Regions from separate parts of the Bradyrhizobium sp. CCBAU 11357 genome, predicted to be linked through region 1. Evidence: predicted binding sites of a transcription regulator. Region 1 holds the regulator's gene; each other region holds the start of a gene.
What was found. The regulator PhoB, encoded in region 1, activates phosphate uptake and scavenging genes when phosphate is short. The targets are predictions, from matches to a motif close to TGTCATNNANCTGTCAT.
Positions count from the first base shown of each region.

Region 1 (3,461 bases):
GTATCTCGGCGAGCTGATCGAGTTCGACGACACCAGCAAGATCTTCACGTCGCCGAGCGATCGGCGCACGCAGGATTACATCACCGGCCGGTTCGGCTGAGGAGACGGAACATGGGTTCTGAACACACCGTAAAGGCCTTCGACAGCGACCTTCAGGAGCTCACCCGCTTGGTCGCCGAGATGGGCGGCATCGCCGAGCGCATGATCGTCGATTCCGTCGACGCGCTGATCCGCCGCGACGTGGCACTCGGCCAGCGCGTCGTCACCACCGACGCCGATCTCGACGCGCTGCAGAAGCGCATCGAGGAGCGCGCCGTGCTCACCATCGCCCGTCGCCAGCCGATGGCCGTCGACCTGCGCGAGATCGTCGGCGCCATGCGCGTTGCGACCGATCTCGAGCGCATCGGAGATCTCGCCAAGAACATGGGCAAGCGCGTCGCGGCGCTGGAGACGGATTTCCATCCGCTCAAGCTGTTCCGCGGCCTGGAGCACATGACCGACCTCGTGCAGCAGCAGGTCAAGAGCGTGCTCGACGCCTATGCCGCGCACGACCTGCCGGCGGCGATGGCGGTGTGGAAGGGCGACGAGGAAGTCGACGCCATCTGCACCTCGCTGTTCCGCGAGCTCCTCACCTATATGATGGAGGATCCGCGCAACATCTCGTTCTGCATCCACCTGATGTTCTGTGCCAAGAACATCGAGCGGATCGGCGACCACGCCACCAACATCGCCGAGACCGTGTTCTACATGATCGAGGGCCAGGCGATCACCGACAAGCGGCCGAAGGGCGACATGACGACCTTCGCCACGACGGTGCCGAATACCTAAGGAGCGACGACAACATGGGCGCACGCATTATGGTGGTAGAGGACGAGGAAGCTCTCACCGAGCTTCTCCGCTACAACCTCGAAGGCGACGGCTATGACGTCGAGACGGTGATGCGCGGCGACGACGCCGACACCCGCCTCAAGGAGCACATTCCCGATCTGATCGTGCTCGACTGGATGCTGCCGGGCCTGTCGGGCATCGAGCTGTGCCGGCGGCTTCGGACCCGTCCCGAGACCAAGCAGCTGCCGATCATCATGCTCACCGCGCGCGGCGAGGAGAGCGAGCGGGTACGGGGCCTCGCAACCGGCGCCGACGATTACATCGTCAAGCCATTCTCGGTGCCGGAGCTGCTTGCGCGCGTGAAGGGCTTGCTCAGGCGCGCCAGCCCCGAGCGGCTCGCCACCGTGCTCGCCTATGGCGACATCGAGCTCGATCGCGACAAGCGCCGCGTGGCGCGCTCGGGTCGGCCGATCGATCTCGGCCCGACCGAATATCGTCTGCTGGAGTTCTTCCTGGAGCATCCCGGCCGCGTGTTCTCGCGCGAGCAGCTGCTCGATAGCGTCTGGGGCCGCGACATCTATATCGATGAGCGCACCGTCGACGTCCATATCGGCCGCCTGCGCAAGCTGCTCAATCTCGGCCGCGAGCAGGACCCGATCCGCACCGTCCGCGGCGCCGGCTACGCGCTGGATGATCGCTTCGCGAAGGCCGAGCAGACGTAAGATTTGCGAGCTGTCGGTGTGGTGAGCTGCGGCTACACCCTCAACCGTCATCCCGGGGCGCGCGCAGCGCGAGCCCGGGATCCATAACCACAGGACGTGGTTTGGCGGGGACTCGCAATAACCATCTCGCGCAATCACCGCGCCCTGTGGTTATGGTCCCCGCCCCCCGTGCGCAATCGCGCACTAGGCGGGGATGACACCGAATAATTGGAGCCGTCATCGCGTGACGGCTGCCGTCCTGGCAATCAATGAAATCGCAAGCTCAGCGCGTGCTCGGCTTCGCCGGTGCCCGACGGCGGTCCGCTGCGGGCTGATAGGCCACGCGCGAATGCTGGGCGCAATAGGGCAGGCCCGAGAGCGCCTTGCCGCCGCAGAAGAAGAAATCCGGGCTCGAGGGATCGCCGACCGGCCAGTGGCAGGTCGCCTCGTTCAATTCCAGCAGCGACAGCCGCTGGCTCATCGGCACCACGTTGTCGTAGGTCACCGGCTCGGCTTCCACCTCGACCTCGAAGGCCTGCGCCAGCGCGGTGTTGCCGCGCGCAACGGGTCGCGTCACCCGCATCATGTGCTGCGCAGGCCGTGCCTTGCGCGGCCGCGGCGCTGCCGATGAAGGGCTCTTGGCGCGGCCGGACAGGCCGAGCCGGTGCACCTTGCCGATCACGGCATTGCGGGTCACATTGCCGAGCTCCGCCGCGATCTGGCTGGCCGAAAGTCCGGCCTCCCAGAGCTTCTTCAGCTGCTCGACGCGATCATCGGACCAGGTCAAAACCGTCATTGCACCCTTTCCCTCGCTGCGCGCCTGCCATCCTGGGGGCTTCGCCGCGAATGCCTAAAGCCTTGAAAACCCGTGCCGCCAGAATCCCTTAAGGCTCGCCGGGCGCGCTCAAGACGCCCGAACGTTTACGCCGGTACATGAGGACTTTTGGGATCAGAACTACTGCACGAGATGTCGTATCTGACAATCCAAACGCTACAATATGGCGTGACTCCCGCGCAAGAGTCCGCCGACTCGCTTCCACATGTTCCGTGGTGAAAAACCCGCAAAATCGGCACCGCAAGACTACGGAATCAGCGTTTCGCGAGGCTTTCCGGGCGGCATTGACACCCGTCTTGCCAAGCATAAGATAGTGCCACGTGCCGCCCTTAAAAGGCGGCACGTTTCGTTTTCCGGGGCCGGTCAATGGTGCGTTGCGCAATGCGTGCCTCACACCGTCCGCAACATTCAAGTGACGTCATGACTAACAGCGCCGCGCCGCATTTGCTCCCCGTTTTCGCCAGGGCCGACCTCGGTTTCGAGCGCGGCGAAGGCTGCTGGCTGATCGCGACCAATGGCGATCGCTATCTCGATTTCACCTCGGGCGTGGCGGTGAATGCGCTCGGCCACGTTCATCCCGCGCTGGTCAAGGCGTTGCAGGAGCAGGCGACGAAGCTCTGGCACATGTCGAACCTGTTCCAGAGCCCCGATGGCGAGAAGCTCGCAAGCCGCCTCTGCAATGAGAGCTTCGCGGACTTCGTGTTCTTCTGCAATTCCGGCGCCGAGGCGCTGGAAGGTGTGGTCAAGCTCGTCCGCCACCATCACTTTTCCAAGGGCCATCCGGAGCGTTATCGCATCATCACCTTCGAAGGCGCCTTCCACGGCCGCACGCTGGCGACGCTCGCCGCCACCGGGTCCGCGAAATATCTCGAGGGCTTCGGTCCGCCGATGGACGGCTTCGATCAGGTGCCGCACGGCGACCTCGACGCCGTGAAGAAGGCGATCGGCCCGCACACCGCCGGCATTCTCATCGAGCCGATCCAGGGAGAGGGTGGCGTTCGTGCCGCACCTCCGGCCTTCCTGAAGGCGCTGCGCGAGCTCTGCAACGAGCGCGGACTGTTGCTCGCCTTCGACGAGGTGCAGACCGGCATGGGCCG
Region 1 covers NZ_LBJW01000095.1:86,720-90,180, forward strand. Annotated here, with positions in the region: gene pstB (phosphate ABC transporter ATP-binding protein PstB) at 1-100, shown strand, start outside; gene phoU (phosphate signaling complex protein PhoU) at 112-828, shown strand; gene phoB (phosphate regulon transcriptional regulator PhoB) at 843-1,550, shown strand; gene XI05_RS14575 (GcrA family cell cycle regulator) at 1,813-2,325, opposite strand; gene XI05_RS14580 (aspartate aminotransferase family protein) at 2,785-3,461, shown strand, end outside.

Region 2 (3,461 bases), on a different contig from region 1:
GAGGTGATCGTGCTCGAGGAAGCCGAGGCGATCGGCACCGTCACCTCCTCGCGCAACAGCGAGGTGATCCATGCCGGCATCTATTACCGCGCCGGGAGCTGGATGGCGCGCATGTGCGTGGCCGGCAAGCACGCGCTCTACCGCTACTGCGACGAGCGCGGCATCCCGCACAAGAATTGCGGCAAGCTGATCGTCGCGACCAGCCCGAAAGAGACCGAGAAGCTGCAATCGATCAAGGCCCATGCCGAGGCCAACGGCGTGCTCGACATGCAGCTGCTCTCGGGCGAGGCCGCACGCACGCTGGAGCCGGCGCTCGCCTGCGACGCCGCGCTGCTGTCACCGTCGACGGGCATCATCGACAGCCACGCCTACATGCTGTCGCTGCGCGGCGAAGCCGAGGACGCCGGCGCGGCTTTCGCGTTTCACACTCCGCTGATCCGTGCCAGGGCGGCGGCCGGATTCATCGAGATCGATGCCGGCGGCGAGGCGCCGATGACCCTGCAATGCAGCCTCCTCGTCAACGCCGCGGGGCTGTCGGCAACGCATGTGGCGCGCAGCATCGACGGCATGCCGCTGGATCGGATTCCGCCGGCCTATCTCGCCAAGGGAAACTATTTCAGCTGCAACGCCAAGGCGCCATTCTCGCGCCTGATCTATCCGGTGCCCGAGCCCGGCGGATTGGGGGTGCACCTGACGCTGGACATGGCAGGACAGGCACGCTTCGGGCCTGACGTCGAATGGATCGAGACGATCGATTACGAGGTCGACCCCTCACGCGCCGAGCGGTTCTATCCCGCGATCCGCAAATACTGGCCGACGCTGCCTGACGGCGTGCTGATGCCGAGCTATTCCGGCATCCGCCCGAAGATCGTGCCGCCGGCCGTGGCCACGCAGGATTTCATGATGCAGGGCCCGCGCGATCACGGCGTTGCAGGCCTGATCAATCTGTTCGGCATCGAATCGCCGGGATTGACGTCCTCGCTCGCGATCGCCGATCACGTCGCCGAGCTCGCAGACATCGAGAGCGCTTCGAGAAGCGGATAAGTGTTGGTGTCGAGACCACGCGTCCAAACAAGACTGGGCGCCGCGCAAACCTGTTGCACGGTGCACACCTTGCAGCAGGGATGAGCACGAATGCTCTCATCCCTGCGTGAAGGATGTGATCAACTCTACACTGTCACGGGGGTTACTAGTGGAGCGTGTCGCCTTGCTTCAAACGCTCGATCTGGTCCTTGACCATCAACTTCCGGCGCTTCAACTCAACAATTTGCAGGTCGTCTGTTGAAAGGTGCACGAGAGCTTCGTGCAATTCGTTTTCGAGAAGTTTGTGCTTCCGTTCCAATTCAACGAGATGTGCCTGAATTGTCATTCGAAACCTCCTCGGTAGGGTTGAACCTCAGGATTCGATCCGGACGCCCAAGTCTACATCACCGATTCGTCCTGTCGATGGGTAACCGTCGTCGCACCGTCATTTTTGAAAGTTCATATGTAACGAAGCGTGACTAGGGGAACCACGCCGGAAAAATCCATGATATCAATGCGACGGCGCAGCGCCGCAGCCCCTCGCAGAAATATCTTGCGGGAGATCGGCGACGAGGGATCGCAGATCGCTTGCGATCACGCGGCGCAAGGACGATAATTTCCACAGGGCATCCACAGCCCAGATCTCACGCCTATCGGTTTTCGGCCACCGCAGACATGACCAATGAAGATGAGCGTGAGCTCGAAGCCGAGCTCACCCGGTTGCAGCAGGAACACCGAGATCTCGATGCGGCGATCGATGCGTTGCATCAATCGCCCGCCCCCGACCTGTTGCGGTTACAGCGCCTGAAAAAGCGCAAGCTGTTGTTGCGCGACCGCATCGCGTTCATCGAAGACCAGATTACGCCCGACATCATCGCCTGAGCCCGAGCCGGTCTCGCGCGGCGCCCGCCGCTCCCGAATCCGCTTGACTCGATAAGAACAAAATAGGAACATTCGCGGGCACCCCAGCACCTCAGAGAACGCTCAAGCACAACACACGAGGACAACGCAGATGTCGGCGACCGCCCTTCTCGACAACAGCCATTATGAACAGGCCTGCGATCAGGCGATCGCGATGTGCGACGGCAATCTGCGCAGCACCATCAAGGCGCTGATCATGGCCAACGAATATCTGGAAGCCGAGCTGGAGGAATTGCAGGCGGCAATTTCCGCGGGCTGCATTCCGGAGACCTCGCGCAGCAAGATGCGGAGCAAGAGCAGCGCCGCCTGATTTTCAAGCGCGAAGGGATCGCGCTTTGTTTTAAGCATGATCTTGTCGGAAAACCGCTTCACACTTTTCCGGATCATGCTCCATCGGAGCAACGCCATGTCGGATGTGACCTATTACGTTGCAATGCCCTTTTTGATCGATGATGACGGATCCCCCGTCGCAGGCGCGGCAGAGGAGTGCCAGTCCTCGACGGCGGCGCTGCGACGCGCAGAGATTCTGGCGCGCGGCGCCGGCCATATCGGCGCGGTCGCATTCAGCCGCAGCGGCGATCCCATGACCGGCGAGTTCGGGGATGCGACGCTGCTGCGCAAGTTCGGCAACGTGCCGGAAGATCTTGCAACCCTCTAGACTGGCGCTCGCTGCGGAGCCTGATCCGCCGCCTCGTGCCGGCGGTGCGCCTTGCGCACATACATGGCGGCATCCGCCTCCTCCAGGGCGCGAGCTGCCGCGGACTGCGGACCGAGCAGGGCGACGCCCGCCGAGGCGCCCGCGGTCACGTGCTGGCCGCGAAAGACGAAGGACAATTCGTCGATCGCCTGCTCCAGGGCGGCGGCCTTCGCCTTGGCATCGGTCTCGCTGAGATTCCAGAGCAGCAGCGCGAACTCATCGCCGCCAAGGCGGCCGACCACGTCGGAGGCGCGGACCTGTCGCGTCAGCGTGGCGACAATCGCCTTGAGCACCTCATCGCCGGCGGCATGACCGAAGGAATCATTGATCGGCTTCAGCCGATCGACGTCGAGCACGATCAGCGCCCCGCTGGCGCGGTAGCGCTTCATATAGGCGATGGCGCGCGCGAGCTCGCGCTCGAAACCGCGCCGGTTGGGGATATCGAGCAGGAAATCGGTGTCGGCGGCCGCCTCGAGTTCCGAGATCCGCAGCAGGGCTGCCTTGAGCTTGCTCCTGAGGCCGCGAATGGCCGCCTTGCTGTCGTCGGCAGCAGGCGCTCCGCGCAAGGCCGGTTCGGCCGCGCGGCTCGAAACGGCTTTGGATCGGCCGGCGCTGATGGTCCGGCCCTTTCCGGCCTTCGCAGAGCTCGCCCTTTTTGGTTTCTTCATGGGCATCCTGCTCAATGAAGGCTTGCGGGGATTCACCAAGACAGGATAGTGGATTCCCTTCTCCTTGCCACCGCCTTGCGAGCCGCCGGCCGGAAACGTTAATCTGGCCTATCTTTCTGTTTTTCTGGGCACAATTGACGTCATGACCGCGC
Region 2 covers NZ_LBJW01000099.1:53,683-57,143, forward strand. Annotated here, with positions in the region: gene XI05_RS17265 (NAD(P)/FAD-dependent oxidoreductase) at 1-1,044, shown strand, start outside; gene XI05_RS17270 (YdcH family protein) at 1,190-1,369, opposite strand; gene XI05_RS17275 (YdcH family protein) at 1,699-1,905, shown strand; gene XI05_RS17280 (hypothetical protein) at 2,036-2,254, shown strand; gene XI05_RS17285 (hypothetical protein) at 2,351-2,602, shown strand; gene XI05_RS17290 (GGDEF domain-containing protein) at 2,599-3,309, opposite strand; gene purE (5-(carboxyamino)imidazole ribonucleotide mutase) at 3,452-3,461, shown strand, end outside.
Region 2: the regulator PhoB is predicted to act here: its motif matches at 1,456-1,472, upstream of XI05_RS17270 (YdcH family protein).

Region 3 (3,461 bases), on a different contig from region 1:
GACCGCGATCTTCACCCAGTTCGGGATGAACTTCGTGGCGGCATCGAGCGATCCCCTGTAGGCGTTCAGGGTCGCGATCTCCTCCTTGTTGAGATCGTTCTCCTTGTCCTTCATCAGGAAGCGGATCGCTTCGGAGGTCATGTACATGTCGTTGCGGGTGTTGCCGACGGCTTCCGCGGGCACCTTGTTCAGCGTGCCATATTTGGCGACCTGGTCGCCGACGTCCTTCACCAGCACGGCAAGCGAGGGATAGGTGCCCTCGTTGATGTGGCGCAGCGTGATGTACTGCGTCACGGCGGGGCGGGGATCGCCGATGATGCTGTGGCCGGCGCCCTTCGCCGAGATCACCTTGGCGGCGGCATCGGAGGTGTTCTGGAACTGGACGACCTGCGATTCCGGCAGCGCGCGGTTGAGCGCGTAGGCCGTCGGCACGGTGCCGATCAGGATCAGCATGATCAGGCCCATGCCCTTCTGGCCGTCGTTCGAGCCGTGCGCGAAGCTGACGCCGGTGCAGGTCGCGATCAAGAGGCCGCGGATCCACAGCGGCGGCGCCTTGTTGCCTTCCGGCGCGGAATAGAGCGCCGGGTTGCGCACGATGAACTTGAGCAGGAGCAACAGCGTGGCGGCGCAGATGAAGCCGAACAGGGGCGACAGCAGCAGCGCGTAGCCGATCTCGGTCGCCTTGGTCCAGTCCACGCCCGAGGTGCCGTCGCGGCCGCGCATGACGGCGTTGGCGACGCCGACGCCGATGATCGAGCCGATCAGCGTGTGCGAGGAGGAGGCGGGCAGGCCGAAGAACCAGGTGCCGAGATTCCACAGGATCGCCGCGATCAGCAGCGCGAACACCATGGCAAAGCCGGCGCTGGAGCCGACCTGGAGGATCAGTTCGACCGGCAGCAGCGAGACGATGCCGAAGGCGACCGCGCCGGAGGACAGGAGCACGCCGAGGAAGTTGAAGAAGCCCGACCACATCACCGCGACCTCGGCCGGCAGCGAATGGGTGTAGATCACGGTCGCCACCGCATTGGCGGTGTCGTGAAAGCCGTTGACGAATTCGAAGCCCAGCGCGATCAGGAGCGCGATGAACAGGAGGATGTAGGGCAGATAGGTCGTCACCCGCGCGCCGGTGGCATTGACGTCGACATAGATGCTGTAGGCGACGAACAGCAGGCCTGCGGCAAGGATGCCGAAGAACAGGATCATCGTCAGCGGATTGAAGCCCTTGTCGAGATTTGGCCGCGAGGCCGGCTGGACGGGCGCGGGATCTGCTACCGCGCGGTCGAATGCAACATCGGTCATGTCTGGACGCCCCTTAACTTTCAGGTCAAGGCATTGTCCGCGATGGATTTGAACCCTGGATGACAACCGAGGCGCGAAAGCCGTTTTCCTGCAAGTATGCCGTTGTCCTGTCAGCGCTTAGGCGGCGCGTGCGGCCTTCTTCTGCAAGCCGGCGGCGATCTTCAGATCCTCGACAAAGCGTCGATACTCCAGCACCTTGGCTTCGGGATCGGGCAGCCGCAGCAGATAGGACGGATGCACCGTCACGAGCGCTTTGCGCCCGTCGGGAAGATCGATCAACCGGCCGCGGTTCTTGCCGATGGGAGTGATCTTGCCGAACACGCTCTGCGCTGCAGTTGCGCCCATCGCCACGATGAGATCGGGCTGGATTGCCGAAACTTCCCGCTCATACCATTGCCGGCACGCCCGGATCTCCGGGGTGTTCGGCTTCTGGTGCAGGCGGATCTTTCCGCGCGGCACGAATTTGAAGTGCTTCACCGCGTTGGTGACATAGACCTTCTTGCGGTCGACGCCGGCCTCCTCCAGCGCGCGGTCGAGCATCTGCCCGGCCGGGCCGACGAAGGGATGACCGGCGAGGTCTTCCTTGTCGCCGGGCTGCTCGCCGACCAGCATGATGTTGGCATTCTTCGGGCCTTCGCCGAACACGGTCTGCGTCGCGTCCTTGTAGAGATGGCAGGCGCGGCAATGCGCGGCCTCCTCGCGGAGCGTTTCGAGATCGTCGGCAGCTGGCTTGCGTTTCATCGGAGCCTCCGGCCGCTTCTGAGGCTTATGCGGATCGGTTGCGGCATTGGCGATCATGGCACCGGTCATGCGTTCGGCGTCCTCGATCAAGGGCTTAATGATCGAAGCCTCGGGCAGGTTCCTCCAATATTTCTTCGGCATCTCGGCCTGCATCGCCTTCACCTTGAGCCGGGCCGGATTGAAGATGCTGGCGTAGTAACGCCGCCAGGTTTCCTCGAGACGGTCTTCGCCCGGCGCCTCGCTCTTGCTGACGCCCGGCGTGAACGAGAGCGCATGGCCGTCCCAATGCGCGCAGAGGTCCGGGGTCAGGATCGACCAGGGCATGTCGGCAAAGCGCTTGGCGAAGAACGGCGCGGCGAGTTCGACGATGAGATGCTCCGGCTCGAACCATGCGACGTAATGCGCCTGGCGTTCCCGGCCGATCTCGCGGAAGCGCACGAAGGCGTGCATCTTGTGCTCGTCGCGATAGACGGCTTTCGCCATGGCCGTGACTTGCGCGACATCGGGGTCGGTCGCGACCTCGATGAGATCGTGGTTGTCCTTCAGCCGGAACAGCAGGCGATAGAGGATCGCAAAGCGCTCGCCGTCACGATGCAGGATCGCCGCCTTGGCGAGCTCGACGAATTTGCCTGATACGTTGAAGGTGCCGTCGTTCACCTCGAGGATCGGAGACGGCGCGGGCGGCGCGAACAACTCCGCTTCGCCGCCTTGCACGGTCCAGGTGATATCGCTGGGCGGCACGTGGTGAAGCACGAGGCTCCGCGCGGCCTTGCGCCAGCCGTCGAAATCGGTTTCGGTGTCGAGGGTGATGTACTGCATCAGAAGCCAAATCCCAGTTGCGTTGCCTTCGGCTTGAACCGTTCGATCAGCCCGGCGGAATCGAGACGATGCGATGAGGGGCGGTGATCGCTGAGGACGATGAACGGCAGCGCCTTGTTGCGTGGCACATGCAGCCGCGCGAGATCGGCGAGGCGGATCGTGGTGGTGCGCCTTGTTGCGATGATGCGGTCGACCGTCCTGGTGCCGAAGCCCGGAACGCGCAGCAGTTCCTCACGGCTGGCGCGGTTGACGTCGAGCGGGAAGCGATCGCGGTGGCGCAGCGCCCAGGCGAGCTTGGGATCGATGTCGAGCGGCAGCATCGCGCTGTCGTCGACGATCTCGCCGACATCGAAGCCGTAGAACCGCATCAGCCAGTCGGCCTGGTAGAGCCGGTGCTCGCGCAGCAGCGGCGGCGCGCGCATGGGCAGTGCGCGGCTGGCATCGGGGATCGGGCTGAAGGCGGAGTAATAGACGCGCCGCAGCCGGTAGGCGCCGTAAAGGTTGGCGCTGGTGTGGAGAATGGTGTGATCGGAGGCGCTATCTGCGCCGACGATCATCTGCGTACTTTGTCCGGCGGGCGCGAAGCGCTGCGGCTTGGCCTT
Region 3 covers NZ_LBJW01000113.1:214,928-218,388, forward strand. Annotated here, with positions in the region: gene XI05_RS36865 (inorganic phosphate transporter) at 1-1,299, opposite strand, end outside; gene XI05_RS36870 (UdgX family uracil-DNA binding protein) at 1,417-2,859, opposite strand; gene XI05_RS36875 (putative DNA modification/repair radical SAM protein) at 2,859-3,461, opposite strand, start outside.
Region 3: the regulator PhoB is predicted to act here: its motif matches at 1,348-1,364, upstream of XI05_RS36865 (inorganic phosphate transporter).

Region 4 (3,461 bases), on a different contig from region 1:
GGCATCGCCGTGGCTGGCCGCAGCCCGCGCCGTTTCCTCGTTGATCGGAAATTCCGCGATCAAGGCGCCGAGCTCGCGAAAGTCCCGGCGCATCGCCGGGCTCGCGTCGTCATGCGAGAGCATCCGCACCTCGGCTGCGCGGGCAAAAGCGGCCAGCCGTGATACCGAAGCCGGCACCTCGGCGGCGCGCGAGACCACACGCTCGACCAGCTTGTCAAAATCCTCGCTCGACAGCCCGGTGCGCTCCACCATGCGGTTGCGCTTGCGCGGCTTGGCCATGTCGGCGACCGTGCCGTCCATGTGATCATTGAAAGCGAACAGGTCGACGCGGCCCTCGCTGAGCCATTGTGCGATCTCGGCCTCGGCATCGAGATTGTAGGTCTCGTGCCGCAGGTGGAAGCGGGTATCGGCGGCGAATTGCGGGCGCTGCCGCTCGATCGCCTCCATCAGGCCGCGCGCATTGTCGGCGCTGCGCAGGCCCGGCTCCCAGGAGCAGGTCGTGGCGTGAAACACGGTGGTGATGCCATTGCTGATCGCCTGGCGGTCGCTGTCGGCGAGCGCAACGTCGATCGGAAAGTCGACGCCGGCGCGCGGCATCATCTGCCGCTCGAAGGCATCGCCATGCAGATCGACGATGCCGGGCAGCACCAGCAGGTTACGGGCATCGAGCGCCAGCCGCGCCCGGCTGCGAGAGGCATCGAGCTCCGCAATGTCCGTTCCGGAGACGAGAAGAGAGGTTTCGGCGAGCTCGGCGCCGATCAAGGCCCGGCCGCCTTCGATGAATATGTCTGTCACGCGACCGCGCTTCGTTTGCTGGCAGGGGAATTGGCGAGTGAGCTTGCCCGTGCTTCGTATGTCGAGAGGAAATCTTCAATCCCGAGCTTGCGGAAATGGGGCAGCGCCTCGCGCAATTTGTCGTGATCCCAGTCCCACCAGGCAAGCTTTGCAAGGCGTCCGGCGATCTCCTCCGAGAACCGCCGCCGCACGATACGAGCTGGATTGCCGGCGACGATGGTGTAGGCCGGCACGTCCTTGGTGACGATCGCGCCGGCGGCGATCACCGCGCCGGTGCCGATGTTGCGGCCCGGCAGCACGATCGCGCCATGGCCGATCCAGACGTCATGGCCGATATGAACGTGATGATGGCGCCGCCAGTCGAAGAACTCGACATCGTCGCTCTCACCCTCGAAATAGGCGCTGGAGCGGTAGGTGAAGTGCGCCTGCGTGGCGCGATGCATCGGATGGTTGCCGGGATTGATCCGGGTCATCGCCGCGATCGAGCAGAATTTTCCGATGGTGGTGTAGGTGATCTGCGCGTCGTTCACGACATAGGAGTAATCGCCCATCGCCACTTCATGCAGGATGGTGCGGGCGCCGACCTCGGTATAGGCGCCGAGCCTGGTCTCGTGCAGCTTGGCCGAGGGATCGACGGTCGGCTGAACCGAAAGAGCTTTGGCGGCCATGTTGCATCCGAAGTGCGAGGGCGGGGCGTTTTTCTTCGAGTGGCTGGATGACGATGTCATGACAACGAGATGACAGGGGATGACGTGCGTAGCATCGCCGCACCGCAGCGCGTGTGTCACACAAGTGTTAAGCACGGGCGTTAGCGGTTGGCTCCAGCTACTCTGGAGCCCCTGTATGCTGGTGGTTGAAGGCCTGACGTGTCGCTTCGGCGCGAAAGCCGCGGTGGACGACGCTTCGTTTCAAGTTTCCCCCGGCGGCTTCGTCGGTGTGATCGGGCGATCCGGCGCCGGCAAGTCGACGTTGCTGCGGGCCATCAATCGCCTCGTGACGCCGACCGGCGGACGCATCCTGTTCGACGGCGTCGACGTCACCTTGCTGCGCGGCAGGGAGCTGCGGCAGTGGCGCGCCCGCTCGGCGATGATCTTCCAGCAGTTCAACCTGGTCGGCCGCCTCGACGTGCTCACCAATGTTCTGATGGGTCGTCTCGCGACGATGCCCGCCTGGCGCTCGCTGTCGCAGGCCTGGCCCGAGCAGGACAAGGCGCTGGCGATGTCGGCGCTCGAGCAGTTCGATATCGCTTCGCTCGCTGCCCAGCGCGCCGACCAGCTCTCCGGCGGCCAGCAGCAGCGCGTCGCGATCGCCCGCGCGCTGGTGCAGCAGCCCGACATCATCCTCGCCGACGAGCCGATCGCCTCGCTCGATCCGCGCAACACCAAGATCGTGATGGATGCGCTTTTGCGCATCAACAAGCATTTCGGCATCACGGTGCTCTGCAATCTGCATTCGCTCGATCTCGCCCGCACCTATTGCGACCGCCTGATCGGCATGGCCGCGGGGCGCGTGGTATTCGACGGCGCGCCGGCCGCGCTGACCGATCACGTCGCGCGCGAGCTCTACGATCTCGAAGCTGCCGACGTCGTGGGTGGCCTGCCTGTCCCGGCGCCCGAGGGCGTGCCGGCGCTCGGAACCGCCGCGGCCGCTTAAAGCGGCGTCGCACCTGTTCAATTGCCAGTTTGCGTCAACCGACCCCAACCGATGAAGAGGGTATCATGATCACTCGCAGATTAATCCTGGCCGGCGCCGCTGTGCTCGCTTTCACCGCCTCCGCCTCGGCCGACGACTGGAAGGCCAAATACCCCGAGCTGACCTTTGCGGTCGTTCCGGCCGAGAACGCGTCGGGCGTCACCGAGCGCTGGGCACCGTTCATGACTTATCTATCGAAAGAACTCGGCGTGAAGGTCACGCTGCGCATCGCCAACGACTATGCCGCGGTGATCGAAGGCCAGCGCGCCGGCAATATCCACATCGCCAGCTACGGCTCGGCCGCGTTCGCGCGTGCCCGCCTGACCGGCGTCAAGTCCGAGGCCTTCGCCAACGACATCAACGCCGACGGCTCGACCGGCTACTACTCCGTGTTCTTCGTCAAGGCAAGCAGCGCCTACAAGAAGATCGACGACCTGAAGGGCAAGAATCTCGGCCTCGTCGACCCGAACTCGACCTCCGGCAACAACGTGCCGCGCTTCGAGCTCGACAAGATGGGCATCCACGATGCCGACGCCTATTTCGGCAAGGTCGTCTTCACCGGCAGCCACGAGAACGCGATGCTGGCGCTGGCGCAGGGCACGGTCGAAGTCGCTGCCAACCAGTGGACCAGCGACGACGATTCCACGCTGGCGCAGATGCTGACCAAGGGCATGCTGAAGAACGCCGACGGCTCGGCGATGAAGAAGGACGATTTCCGCATCGTCCACAAATCCGCGCCGATCATCAACGGCCCCTATGCCTACAATTCCGACCTGCCGGAAGACGCCAAGACGGCCATCGCCAAGGCGTTCTTCGACGCGCCGGCCAAGGACAAGGCCGCGTTCGACCGTCTCTCCGACGGCCAGAAGAAGGGCTTTCATCCCGCCACCACCAAGGACTGGGATGGCACGATCGAGCTGATCAAGTTCGTCGACGCACTGCGTAAGAAGAAGGCGTCCTGAGTCTTCGGGACG
Region 4 covers NZ_LBJW01000111.1:29,453-32,913, forward strand. Annotated here, with positions in the region: gene XI05_RS32165 (alpha-D-ribose 1-methylphosphonate 5-triphosphate diphosphatase) at 1-795, opposite strand, end outside; gene XI05_RS32170 (chloramphenicol acetyltransferase) at 792-1,463, opposite strand; gene phnC (phosphonate ABC transporter ATP-binding protein) at 1,639-2,448, shown strand; gene phnD (phosphonate ABC transporter substrate-binding protein) at 2,514-3,449, shown strand.
Region 4: the regulator PhoB is predicted to act here: its motif matches at 1,522-1,538, upstream of phnC (phosphonate ABC transporter ATP-binding protein).